Regions from separate parts of the Vogesella perlucida genome, predicted to be linked through region 1. Evidence: predicted binding sites of a transcription regulator. Region 1 holds the regulator's gene; each other region holds the start of a gene.

Evidence for each region. Region 1 encodes sigma-54, which starts transcription at its own class of promoters, with help from an activator protein. Its sites were predicted from a motif close to CTGGCACGCTTCATGCTT; they were not measured.
Region 2: glnK (P-II family nitrogen regulator) is a predicted target of sigma-54. The motif match lies at 2,658-2,675, and genes of this name have one in related genera.
Region 3: ACZ9XP_RS09005 (circularly permuted type 2 ATP-grasp protein) is a predicted target of sigma-54. The motif match lies at 2,369-2,386, and genes of this name have one in related genera.

Annotation. Positions count from the first base shown of each region.
Region 1 is NZ_CEETRO010000011.1:66,427-70,973, reverse strand. It holds gene hprK (HPr(Ser) kinase/phosphatase) at 1-342, opposite strand, end outside; gene ptsN (PTS IIA-like nitrogen regulatory protein PtsN) at 335-793, opposite strand; gene hpf (ribosome hibernation-promoting factor, HPF/YfiA family) at 1,132-1,452, opposite strand; gene ACZ9XP_RS15295 (RNA polymerase factor sigma-54) at 1,512-2,915, opposite strand; gene lptB (LPS export ABC transporter ATP-binding protein) at 2,921-3,649, opposite strand; gene lptA (lipopolysaccharide transport periplasmic protein LptA) at 3,646-4,146, opposite strand; gene lptC (LPS export ABC transporter periplasmic protein LptC) at 4,136-4,547, opposite strand, start outside.
Region 2 is NZ_CEETRO010000004.1:175,336-179,882, reverse strand. It holds gene ACZ9XP_RS07495 (SPOR domain-containing protein) at 1-566, opposite strand, end outside; gene ACZ9XP_RS07490 (YifB family Mg chelatase-like AAA ATPase) at 681-2,195, opposite strand; gene ACZ9XP_RS07485 (accessory factor UbiK family protein) at 2,202-2,474, opposite strand; gene glnK (P-II family nitrogen regulator) at 2,723-3,061, shown strand; gene ACZ9XP_RS07475 (ammonium transporter) at 3,085-4,392, shown strand; gene ACZ9XP_RS07470 (ClpXP protease specificity-enhancing factor) at 4,470-4,547, opposite strand, start outside.
Region 3 is NZ_CEETRO010000005.1:117,980-122,526, reverse strand. It holds gene ACZ9XP_RS09015 (SDR family oxidoreductase) at 1-425, opposite strand, end outside; gene ACZ9XP_RS09010 (diguanylate cyclase) at 585-2,096, opposite strand; gene ACZ9XP_RS09005 (circularly permuted type 2 ATP-grasp protein) at 2,420-3,853, shown strand; gene ACZ9XP_RS09000 (alpha-E domain-containing protein) at 3,850-4,547, shown strand, end outside.

The sequences.
Region 1 (4,547 bases):
GCTCATCAGCGGCACATTGTGCGTCTGGCAGTAGTCGTGCAGCAGCTTGGGTACGGGCTGACCATTGGCCACGATCACCACGGCCATGGTCTTGTGGAACAGCTGGTCCAGCGCGGTGCGGGCGGCGGCTTGCTCCAGCTTGTTCAGGTATTCCACTTCGGCCAGACCTAGTACCTGCACCCGGTTGGGGTGGATAAAGTTCAGGTGGCCCACCAGCGCCTGGGTTGGCCGCTGCTCTTCATTGGAAATCAGGTTGTCAGAACCGGCGCGGCTGGCCACCCAGCTCAGGCTCAGCTTGTGCTGGTTGTCCTGATACAGGCGGCGCACACTGATATTAGGCATGGGGGGCGTTTCCGGTGAGTAACTCGTACAGGGTTACAGCGTCGCAACTGGCCATTTTTTCACGCAGGCTACGGCTGGAGAACAGCTGGGCCAGCTCGGATAGCACCTGCAGGTGCAGGTCGGTAGCCTGCTCAGGCACCAGCAGGACAAACAGCAGGTTAACCGGCTTGCCGTCGGGCGAGTCGAACGGTATCGGGCTGGCCAGGCGGATAAACACGCCGGTGGCCTCTTTCAGGCCTTTTACCCGGCCATGCGGTATGGCTACACCCTGACCCAGCCCGGTTGAGCCCAGCTTTTCGCGGGCAAACAGGCTGTCAAAGATGTCACTGCGGGCAATGCCATGGCTGTTTTCAACCATCAGGCCTACCTGTTCGAACAGGCGCTTCTTGCTGGATACGTCTACATCCGCCAGCACGTTTTGCTGCGGAAGAATCTTGCCAATCAAGCTCATGATTTACATTTGCCGGAAAAAACCGTCGGCCATTCTACGCCGAGTCGGCTGTTTGCAATAGGGCAGGATAAGACCTGCCTGGGCCGGATAAGTGCCGCTGGCCAACGCCGGATATCCGCTCGTACAGAGGCAGGCTGCGGGTACTGCCTGTATTGGCAAGCCGGCTATTCTGGTGCGTGGCACAGTTTGGTTCGGGGCCAAATGTGGGCATGCGCATTTTGCCCTGTTTGGCGCATGGTGCTGCATTGAAATCGGTGTGACAGGCAAAAAATAGTCTGGCTGCGGCAGGAAAACAAAAACGGGAGCCTGGTGGCTCCCGTGTTGTGCATCAATGTGCCTTACAGGGTGGCGTTGACCTGTTGGGCGTTAACCCGGTGTTCACCCTGTTTTTCCTTGAACTTCAATACCTGACGGTCCAGTTTATCCATCAGTGTGTCGATGGCAGCGTACATGTCGGCTTCTTCCGATTCGACATGAATATCTTTGCCTGCCAGATGAACGTTGACCTCCGCTTTTTGTACCAGTTTATCAACCGACAGCGTCACGTTAACGCCAATGACATTATCTACGTGGCGGGTGATGCGTTCTAGTTTGCTCTCGATGTATTCGCGAATCGATGGGGTAACTTCGAGGTGTAGACCGGTAATTTTGAGGTTCATACCCTGACTCCTTCTGTTAACAGTGCGGTCGGGCTGGCCGCACCGGTGTTTTGGCACTTCTATAAGGCCTTGCGAAGGCTAACTGGCGGAATCTGCATAGCTTCACGATACTTGGCTACCGTACGTCTGGCAACCTGAATACCCTGTGCCGTGAGCTTGTCGGCGATGGCGCTGTCCGATAGCGGTTTTTTGCCATCTTCGCCATCAATGATCTGGCGTATCAGCGCCTTGATAGCTGTGGCAGAGCACTCGCCGCCACTATCCGTTTCCAGGGCATTACCAAAGAAATATTTCAGCTCGAACAAGCCCCTGCTGCATAGCAGATACTTCTGGGTCGTAACTCTGGAAATGGTGGATTCATGCAAACCCAGCTCGTCTGCGATGTCTCGCAATATCAGCGGGCGCATGGCCACTTCACCGTGTTCAAAGAACGCTTGCTGCCTTTCAACTATAGATTCCGACACTTTCAGGATGGTGTCAAACCGTTGCTGAATGTTTTTTACCAGCCATCTGGCCTCTTGCAGTTGGCCCGAAAGGTTGTGGCTGTTGTCCCGTTGCTGCAGCATGTTTGCATACAGCTGATTTACTTGAAGTTTTGGTAGCGAGCCGCGATTGAGCTGGGCAACCCAGCGCCCGCCGCGCCGCACGACATGGATATCCGGCGCGACATAATGTGTCTCGCCCTGGTCAAAACCACTGGTGGGCCTGGGGCGCAGCGTGGCAATAAGACTATGCGCGGCGCGTAATTCGGCTTCGCCCACACCCAGGATTTTCTTCAGCCGGGTGTAGTCACGGCTACCCAGCAGCGCCAGGTGTTCTCCTGCCAGCTTGCGGGCCAGGGGGAGCGATGGGGTGTGCGCGGGCAGGTTGGCTAGCTGTAACGCCAGAAACTCTCCCAGGTCGCGGCTGCCTATGCCCATGGGCTCAAATTGCATCATGAGCTTGCGCAGGGTTTCCAGCTCTTCGGTTTCGACATCCAGCTCCAGCGGCAGTTCGGCCGCTACCTCTTCCAGCGGTGTTTGCAGGTAGCCATCGTCGTCCAGCTCGTCTATCAGCAAAGCCAGCAGGGCACTATCGCGGCGGCCCAGCTGGGTTTCCCGCATCTGTGCCGTGAGGTGTTCGCGCAGGGTGGGGCGGCAGGGGGCATTGAGAATGGGGTCGAATTCGTCGTCGCCATCGTGGCTGCCGCCTCCGCCTCCACTACCCCAGTCCGTGAGCTCCATGCTGTCTTGCTGGCGGTCTTCGGCGGTGTCGTTGCTGCTTTCCTGGGTAACGGGCGCATCACCTTCTGCTGGCGGGCTATCGCTACCGTCGCTGCGCTCCAGTAGCGGGTTTTCCAGCAGGTAGCGCTCCAGTTCGCTGGACAAGTCCAGTGTGGACATTTGCAGCAGTTTGATGGACTGCTGCAGTTGCGGGGTCAGGGTAAGCTGCTGGCTGACTTTGAGCTGGAGGGTCTGTTTCATTTCGCTTACAGGTGGAAATGCTCGCCCAGGTAAACCTGGCGAACCTGTTCGTTATTGACCAGTTCGTCTGGCAAGCCGGAGGCCAGCACGCGGCCTTCGGAAATAATGTAGGCACGGTCGCAGATGCGCAGCGTTTCGCGCACATTGTGGTCGGTAATCAGCACCCCGATACCGCGCTCTTTCAGGAACGAGATGATTTTCTGGATGTCGATCACGGCAATCGGATCCACACCGGCAAAGGGCTCGTCCAGCAGAATGAAGCGCGGTTTGGTGGCCAGCACGCGGGCAATTTCCACACGGCGCCGCTCACCGCCAGACAGGGCCATGGCGTTGGTTTCGCGCAGGTGGCCGATGTTCAGGTCATCCAGCAGCAATTGCAGCTCATTATCCAGCACCTCACCGGACAGACCGGCCACTTCCAGTACCGCCTGGATGTTTTCCTCTACCGTCATCTTGCGGAAGATGGACGCCTCTTGTGGCAGATAACCCAAGCCTAGCCGTGCACGTTTGTGGATGGGCAAGTGGGTGATGACTTCACCATTGAGCGTGATTTCACCGGCTTCGGCAGCGACCAGCCCGACCACCATGTAAAAGCTGGTGGTCTTGCCGGCACCGTTCGGGCCGAGCAAGCCGATGACCTCGCCACTGGCGATATCCATGGAAACATCCCGTACGACGGTCCGCTTCTTGAAGGTTTTTTTCAGGTGCTGGATGCTCAGCCGGCTTTGGCTCATGGTTTTTCCTGCGGCTGAAGGATGATGGTGACGCGGCCGGAGGTGTTGCTGCCGCCCTGGCCTTTCACCTGGTAAATCTCGGTGGCGGTGTTGTAGGTGATCTGTTCGCCGGTGACCACGTCTTTACCGCGCTTGACTTGCGCTTTGCCGCTCAGTACCACGGTATTGCTGGCCGAGTCGTAATCTACACGGCTGGCCTGACCGTCTATGTATTCAGCCTGGCCGTCCAGTTTCTGGCGGAAGTACACCGGGCTGCCGGTGGCTTGCAGCTTCTGGCGGCGGTTGGCGTCTTGCGTGGCAACGGTTTTTTGTGCGCGCAGGCTCAGGGTACCCTGGGTGATGATGACATTGCCCTCAAACACGTTGATACCCTGTTTTTGGTCCAGCGATGCGCTGTCGGCATTCACTTCGATAGGTTTGCTGCTGTCGGCTTTTTCGGCGAATGCAGGGGTGCAGACGGTACCGAGTGCCAGCGCAAGCATCAGGCTATGGCGCATAGGAAATCCTTACTCGAGATAGCAGTTTCAGCTGCCCCGCGGGGTGATTGTAATAGAAGCCGATAGCGTTGATACGCGACTGGCCATCGTCAATGGTCACCGGGGCCTGGTTGCTGAGAATGCCACTCTGGCTGTTTACCCGTAGCGAGGGGGTTTGCAGATGAATGGCGGCTTGCTGGCCCATGGGCTGGCGCAGCATGTCGACGTGGCCTTCAAACAGCCCGATACCGGTACTGCGGGCGTAGCGGCCCTGGTCGGCACGCAGGGTGTAGTCCAGCTGGCCGTTGCGGTATTGCTTTACATCGGGCTGCTGCATGTAGACCTGTTCGGTTTGTGGCAGCTTCCACATTTTGCTGGCGTGCAGCCGTTGCAGTGGCTGGCCTTGTTCGTCGAAACGGGTG
Region 2 (4,547 bases), on a different contig from region 1:
GCCTTCAGCGCATCAACATCCTCCTGGCGCTCAAACGGGCCAACACGCACCCGATGCACCAAACCTTTTTCAGGCAAATTCAGCGACTGAATCTTGGCTTCTACACCCATCAATGCCAGCTTTGCCTTCATATTGTCTGCATCACTTTCCGACTGGAAGGCGCCAGCCTGCAAGAACAACCTCGGCGCTTGTGTCGGGGTGGCCGCGTCGGCCGATTTGCCATCTTGCTGAATCGCCTCTTGCTGACCAGGAAGAATCTTGTAGAAGTCGAAACGCTGGCCATCGCTGTCAGCCGGAGCGGGCTTGGGTTGTACCGCCGCAACCGGAGCCGAGGCAGGCGTCACGGCAGGCACGGCAGCAGGCACCGGCGCCGGGGCGGGCACCGGCGCAGTCGTCGTAGCCAGTTTGGCACCGGGCTCCAACAGCTCGGCTGCCGGCAAGGAAGCTTCCTCTTTGCCCTGCATTTTTTCCAGATTGCTGAAAGGCGTAGAAGCACGGTTCAGGTACATGGTCATGCCCACGGCAATGCCCACACCCACAATCAACCCTACCAGTACACCCGTCATCAAACCGCCACCACCTTTGCCTGCTGGCGCACTTCGGCCACCCGAACGGGTAGCATGCTTCAAATCTCTGTTACTCATAAGCCCACTATATTGATTTTAATCTTGCCAAGCTGGTTATTTGCTAGCACCAAAACCGGCCAGCCCTCGCCGGAACTGTACCGCCTGCAAGATATGCTGGCGCGACAGTTCCTGGCTTCCTGCCAGATCTGCCAATGTGCGGGCCACGCGCAAAACACGGTGGTACGCACGAGCAGACAGATCCAGCTTTTCCAGCAGCTGATTCAGCTGCTGCTGTAATGGTGGCGACAACGCGCAGTGCAAGGACAACTCTGCACCGTGCAAGCTGGCATTGCTCTTGCCCTGTCGTTCCCACTGACGCTGTCGCGCAGCATCCACACGCTCGCGCACCGTGGCACTACACTCCCCTTCAGGTAGCGTCTGCAGCTCATCCAGCGACAATGACCCCACCTCTACCATCAGGTCAAACCGGTCCAGCAAAGGGCCCGACAGTTTACCGCGATAGCGTAAAACCTGCTCCGGCGTACAGCGACAAGCTCGCCGTGCGTGGCCCAGGTAACCGCATGGGCAGGGATTCATTGCCGCCAGCAGCTGAAAACGCGCTGGATAACATACCTGGCGCGCGGCACGGGATATATGAATCTCCCCGGTCTCCAGAGGTTCCCTCAGCACCTCCAGGACCTTGCGATCAAACTCCGGCAGCTCATCCAGAAACAGTACACCATGGTGCGCCAAGGTAACCTCGCCAGGGCGAGGATCCGGCCCGCCCCCGACAAGTGCCACAGCCGAAGCCGTATGGTGCGGGTGGCGATAGGGCCTGATGCACCACAAACGCACATCAAACCCCTGACTGCCCAAAGACTGCACCGCAGCACTCTCCAATGCCTCATCCTGGGTCATGGCAGGCAAAATACCGGGCAAGCGTGCGGCCAACATGGATTTCCCCGTACCTGGCGGCCCCTGCATCAGCAGGCTATGCCCGCCTGCCGCAGCCACCTCAAGAGCCAGCTTGGGCAGCCCCTGCCCTTTTACCTCATTCAGGTCGGGATACACCGGCTGGGTAGGCACACTCTGGCGATGGCTGCACAATCTAAGCTGACTAATACCGGCCAGGTGGGCACATACCTCCACCAGGCTATCGGCTGCATAAATTTCAACCCCCTGCACCAATGAGGCTTCTTCTGCACTAATTCTGGGCAGGATAAAGCGCCGTCCACTGCCACGTGCGGCGGCCACCATGGCCAATGCACCACGGACAGGCCTCAGTTCACCGCCAAGGCCCAATTCTCCGGCAAGCTCGTATTGTGGCAAAGCCAGCAAAGGTAGCTGACCATCCGCAGCCAACAAGCCTACGGCAATAGGCAAATCAAAACGGCCCGACTCTTTAGGTAAATCGGCTGGCGCCAGGTTCACCGTAATGCGACGGGCCGGGAAATCAAAGCCGGACTGAATGATCGCTGCCCGCACGCGCTCACGACTCTCCTTCACCTCGGTATCGGGTAAGCCGACCAAGGTAAAGGCGGGCAGGCCATTCGCCAGATGCACTTCGACAGCGACTTCCTGTGCACTGACGCCGGCAAGCGCGCGGCTCAGACAGACCGCGAGCGACATACAGATCTAGAGAGGCTCTGCCGGTGCATCCGTACTGGCAGGCGCGGCACTCTGGGCTTCCAGCGCAATCAGGCGGCGCTCCAGCGCTGTCAACTGGGCACGCGTCTGCGCCAGTACTTCCTGCTGGATATCAAACTCCTCGCGGGTCACCAGATCCATACGGCTGAACGTGGCAGCCATCATGGCTTTGACGTTTTTTTCCAGATCTTTTGCCGGACTGGCAGCGATGGTTTCGGAGATTTTGTTGCTGATTTCGTCGAACAGTTTCTGGCTAAGCATGATGGCGCCTTGACTTTGGCATGATGAATGCTGGGCAGTTTAGCAAAAAGCGCCCTCCCCTGCATAAGCGCAAACGCACCATTAACGGGCAAGCAGCACACAGACCCAACGACACTGTAAGAATATATCGAATACAAAAACAGAAACCGCTGCAATTACTTGAAATATAAAACAAATACGATTCTGGCACAGTTCATGCATAGGCAAATTTGTCACACTCACTCATTACTGAGCACCAAGGAGCCAACATGAAACTGGTCAGCGCCATTATCAAGCCCTTCAAGCTTGACGAAGTCCGTGAAGCCCTTTCCGCCATCGGCGTGCAAGGTATTACCGTTACCGAAGTGAAAGGTTTTGGTCGCCAGAAAGGCCATACCGAGCTGTACCGTGGTGCAGAGTATGTGGTGGATTTTCTGCCCAAGGTAAAACTGGAGATCGCCATCAGCAATGAACAGCTGGATCAGGTGGTGGAAGCTATTGAAACGGCAGCCCGCACTGGCAAGATCGGCGATGGCAAGATCTTTGTATACGACCTGGAGCAAGTGGTTCGTATCCGTACCGGTGAAACTGGCGCAGATGCCGTTTAAGCCTTAGCTGAAAGGACAAGAAAATGAGCAAGAAACTACTCTCGCTAGCGGCACTCGGTGCGCTGTGTACAGCCTTCCCGGCGCTGGCCGATGGGGCCCCTACCCTGGTAGAAACCAAAGTCATCAGCGCGGGTGATACCGCCTGGATGATGACCTCCACCGCGCTGGTACTGTTCATGACCATCCCTGGTCTGGCGCTGTTCTACGCCGGCATGGTGCGAAAGAAAAACGTACTGGCTACCCTGATGCAAAGCTTTGCCATTTGTGCGCTGATGACCGTACTGTGGACTGTAGTCGGTTATAGCCTGGCCTTCACTCCCGGCAACAGCCTGATTGGTGGCCTGGACCGCATCCTGCTGGACGGCATGCTCTTTCTGAAAGACGAAGGCAAACTGACCGTTCACCCGTTGGCAGGTACCATTCCGGAAGCGGTATTCATGATCTTCCAGATGACCTTTGCCATCATCACCCCGGCGCTGATTACCGGTGCGTTTGCCGAACGCATGAAATTCTCCACCATGCTGGTCTTCATGGCGCTGTGGTCTCTGCTGGTTTATGTGCCGGTTGCGCACTGGGTATGGGCACCTGGCGGCTGGATGTTTGACCATGGCGTGCTGGACTTTGCCGGTGGTACCGTTGTACACATTAACGCAGGTATTGCTGGCTTGGTAGCTGCGCTGGTACTGGGCAAACGTGTCGGTTTTGGCCGCGAAGCCATGCCCCCGCACAATCTGGTTCTGACGCTGGTCGGCGCTTCCATGCTGTGGGTTGGCTGGTTCGGTTTCAACGCCGGCTCCGCAGTTGCTGCGGATGGCCGTGCCGCCATGGCCATGGTGGTCACCCAGGTTGCTACTGGTATGGCTGCCCTGTCGTGGATGGCGGCTGAATGGATCGCCAAAGGCAAACCTTCGGTACTGGGCATCGTATCGGGTGCTGTTGCTGGCCTCGTTGCCATCACCCCTGCTGCCGGTTTTGTGGATGCCAAGGGCGCGCTGGCCATTGGCCTGATCTCTGGTGCCGTCTGCTACTGGAGCGCCACCTCGCTGAAACACATGCTGAAGTACGATGACTCGCTGGATGCGTTTGGCGTACACGGCGTAGGCGGTATCATTGGCGCGCTACTGACCGGCATCTTTGCTGTAAAAGAAATCGGTGGTGTAGAAGGCAACCTGATGACCCAAGCCATTGGCGTAGGTGCTACTGTTGTGTATTGCGCCATTGTCACCTACATCCTGCTGAAACTGCTGGATGTGGTAATGGGGCTGCGTGTGACCGAAGAGGAAGAACGCGAAGGCCTGGATGTTGTCCTGCACGGCGAGCGTGTAGAGTAAGTAGCACCGCCAAGCCACTGGCTTGGCCGCAAAAAAACCGCCCAGCTAACCGGGCGGTTTTTTCATGGGCCTACCGTCTAGCTACGGCGCCCGGGAAAAGTAATGATCTTGGCACCCTGGGGTTCAGCATCCCGCGTCGTTTCAGGAGCAGCCAC
Region 3 (4,547 bases), on a different contig from region 1:
GGAAAGCCGGCCTGCGCCACCAGCGAGCCCACCAGCACCGCGCTGGCGGGCTGCTTGTGCTTGAGCGCCGCAGCCACAAAAGCCTTGAGCACGTGTACGGCGCTCAGCCAGTTGTGCTGCATCAGCTGCCAGGCGTCGTCTTCGGCTGTCAGATGCAAGGGGCGGATCAGCGTGCTGCCTACGCAGTGGGCCAGGCCGGTCAGCGCCACGCCGTCTGCGGCCAACCCTGCCACCGTGTCGCGCACGGCGGCTGCATCCAGCGTATCCAGCGGCCGCAACAGCACCTCGCCGGGCAGGCTGGCAGCCAGCGCCGCCAGCTCGGGCTCGCGCCGGGCGCTCAATACCAGACGGTGGCCGGGCGATAGCCGCCGAGCCAGCGCGCTGCCGATCGCGCCGCTGGCGCCGGTAATCCAGAAGGTGTGCATGGCCGTGACCTATATGATTTGTCCAATACAAATCATATACAGAAATGCCAAGAATCGATATGGCAGCCTGAACAAAGCAGCACTTATTTCCGGCGCTAACCCCGTGCGATAGTTGGCCGCCAACAGCAGGGCAGGGCCAAGCTGGCCGCAGGCCTTGATCTAAGGCTGGTACTGCCGCCAGGTGTGCCGCCCGGCTGCCTTGGCCTGGTATAGCGCATCGTCCGCCTGCTGCAGCAAGTTATCCTCGCTATCGCTCACCCCCTGGCTGAAAGTGATGCCGGCGGAAAAGCTCAGCCCGCTTAGCTGGCCGTCGGGCACCGCAATACTGCTGGCAGCAAACGCAGCCTGCACGCCGCGCAGCAAAGCATCGACCTGCTCCGTAGGGTAACCGCGCAGTAGCAGCAAGAACTCCTCGCCACCGTAGCGCACCACCGCGTCGGCAGGGCGTACCGCCGCCAGCAGCAGGGCAGCAAAATGCCGCAGCACCGCGTCACCGGTGGCGTGGCCATGCTGGTCGTTTACCCGCTTGAAATGGTCCAGGTCCAGCAGCACCACACACAGCTGCGGGCCGGCGGTTTGTGCCGACAGCAGCAAGGCTGGCAAACGCTGATGCAGGTAACGGCGGTTGTGCAGGCCGGTGAGCGGGTCGCGCAGGGCCTGCTCGCGCAGCTGCGCTTGCAGCAGCTCGACTTCGCGAATGCGGGCTGCCAGCTCCTGGTTGAGCTGGTGCAAAGCATTACGCGCCACCTCGGCCTCGCCCTGGCGGCGCAGGGCCAGATCCCGCTCGTAGGCCACCCGCTCGGCGGCCTGGCGTAGCTGCAACGTGCGCTGGGTAAAAAAGCGGTAACCCAGAAACACCATGGCGAACAACAACACGGACATGACCCAGTACACCGACATGGCCGAATCACGATACAGCATGGCACGCTGCTGCCACTGCTGCGCACTACTACCGGGCAAGGCCATGACACTGCGGTCTGCCAGCATGAACGACAACCACAAAAAGGCAATGACCCCCGCCAGCGACAACAGCGCCACCAGCCACGCCCAACGCTGGTCCATGGCGGGCGCCTGGCCAAAATGGGGCCAGTGTTGCTGGCGCCAGCGCATCACCCGTGGCGCCAGTAGCAACAGCAATGGCGCGCACGTCACCACGGTCTGCAGAAAGTTACCGGCCCACCAGCCCTGCCAGGCCTGAAACGCCCCCAGCGCAGACAAGTCGTTGTAGTAGCTCCAGATAAACGAGCCGGTGGCACTGGCAATGCCGGAAATGAAACTGATGGTGATGAAAAACATCAGCGCGGGCAGGGTGCGCGGCAGATAGCTGACCTGCACATGCTGGTAAACCTGCGCCATCACCAGCAAGCCCAGAGGGTTGGCAAAGGCAAACACCAGCGCCCAGCCCAGCGGCAAACCGGACAACATGCCCACCATGAAGGTGGTAAGGTAGGCTAGCGATGCCCCCCAGGCATAGCCGATACACAACACCCACAGCGTACTGATCGTCAGCGGCGGATAAATGCTCAGCACAAAAGACAGCTCACCGGCGTGTACCTGAAAGCCATACCAGCCACCATCAAGCTGCACCACGCCCAGCCACAGGCTGGCCACGAGCGAGAGCAGCCAAGCCGATACCAGCTGCCAGCGGGGGCGGCCAGCGGCCTCGCTCAACACAGCCAGCGGTAGCGGCTGGTAACACCCTGCGGCGGCCGTAACTGACGGGGGCAGGGTGGGAACATCAGAAGGAGCGGGGCCCATAGGCTTAATTCGATAAGTGGACGTTCGCAATATACGACTCGCGAATATGACACGGCAAGCGCCGCCCGCCAGCCACACGACGGCCCAATCAGGGGCATATTGCACCAGCATGAAGCGCACCCCGCAAAGGGGCTTTTCCATGCGTCATTTCGGGGCAAAAGCCCCCGTACACCCCCCGCTGCGCACTGGCACAGGGCTTGCTGTTCAATACAAGACATCTACCGCAGGAGAGTGCCATGCATGCCCTGACCCTACCCGAGTCCGGCCACTACGATGAGATGCTGCTAGACAGCGGCGGCATCCGCCCGCACTACCGCGACTTTGCCCGCTGGCTGCACTCGCAGCCACCCGAAACCCTGGCGCGCAAGCGCGCCGAGGCCGACCTGATGTTCCACCGCGTGGGCATTACCTTTGCCGTGTACGGCGACGACTCCGGCGCCGAGCGGCTGATCCCGTTCGACACCGTACCGCGCATCATCCCCGCCAGCGACTGGCAAACGCTCGAAAAAGGCATGCGCCAGCGCGTTACCGCGCTGAACGCCTTCCTGCACGACATCTACCACGAACAGCACATTGTGAAAGCCGGGCTGATTCCCGCCGAGCAGGTGTTTTCCAATAGCCAGTACCAGCCGGCCATGCAGGGCCTGGACCTGCCGCACCGCATCTACGCCCATATCACCGGCGTGGACGTGATCCGCCACAGCGACGGCAACTTCTACGTGCTGGAAGACAACCTGCGCGTGCCGTCCGGCGTGTCCTACATGCTGGAAAACCGCAAAATGATGATGCGGCTGTTCCCCGAGCTGTTTGCCAGCCACGCGGTAGCGCCGGTACAGCACTACCCCACGCTGCTGCTGAACACCCTGCGCCACGCCAGCGCGGTAGATAACCCCACCGTGGTGGTCATGACCCCCGGCCACCATAACAGCGCCTATTTCGAGCACGCCTTCCTGGCGCAGCAAATGGGTGTGGAGCTGGTGGAAGGGCAAGACCTGTTCGTGAAAAACCACCGCGTCTACATGCGCACCACCGCGGGCAACAAACAGGTAGACGTGATCTACCGCCGTATCGATGACGCCTTCCTGGACCCGCTGGCCTTCCGCGGCGACAGCATGCTGGGCGTACCTGGCCTGCTATCGGTGTACCGTGCTGGCGGCGTGATCCTGGCCAATGCCATCGGCACCGGCGTCGCCGACGACAAGTCCATCTACCCCTACGTGCCGGACATGATCCGCTTTTACCTGTCCGAAGAGCCGCTGCTGCAAAACGTGCCCACCTGGATGTGCCGCCGCCCGGCCGAGCTGGACCACGTGCTGAACAACCTGCACGAGCTGGTGGTGAAAGAAGTCCACGGTGCTGGCGGCTACGGCATGCTGATCGGCCCGGCCGCCAGCAAAGCCGAGATCGAAGACTTCCGCCAGCGCATCATTGCCGACCCCAGCAACTACATTGCCCAGCCCACGCTGTGCCTGTCGTCCTGCCCCACCTTTGTGGAGTCCGGCATCGCACCGCGCCATATCGACCTGCGCCCCTTTGTGCTGTCCGGGCGTGACATCACCATGGTGGCCGGCGGCCTGACCCGAGTGGCCCTGAAAGAAGGCTCGCTGGTGGTGAATTCGTCGCAAGGCGGCGGCACCAAGGACACCTGGATTCTGGAGGACCAATCATGATGCTCTCGCGCACCGCATCCCAGTTGTACTGGATGAGCCGTTACATGGAACGCGCCGAAAACCTGGCGCGCCTCTTGGACGTGACCCACAGCCTGTCCTTGCTGCCACAATCACGCGGCGGCAGCGACATTACCGCCGCACTGGCCACCACCGGTGCGCTGGAAGCCTGCCGCGCCCGCCACCCGGATTTGCTCGCCGGCGACGTGATGCACTTCATGACCTTTGATGCGGCCAACCCTGCCAGCATCGTGAACTGCCTGAAATTTGCCCGCGAGAATGCCCACGCCGTGCGCGGCAAGATCACCGGCGAAATGTGGGAGAGCATTAACGCCAGCTGGCTGGAGGCACGCCAGATGGCACTGGAAGGCCGCCCGCTGGCCGGCTTTTTCGACTGGGTAAAAGAGCGCTCGCACCTGTTTCGCGGCACCACCTACGGCACCATCCAGCGCAACGACGCCTTCTCTTTCATCCGCCTGGGCACCTTTATGGAGCGGGCCGACAACACCGCACGGCTGATCAATGTGAAGTCGCACCTGGTAGGCAATGCCGCGGAAGACAGCGCGGCCGACTTCTACCTGTGGGGTGCGCTGCTGCGCTCACTGGGCGCCTTCGAGGCCTACCACGAGCTGTACCGCGACACCCTCAGCTCACGCCGCGTGGCCGAGCTGTTGATCCTGCGCCCCGACGTACCGCG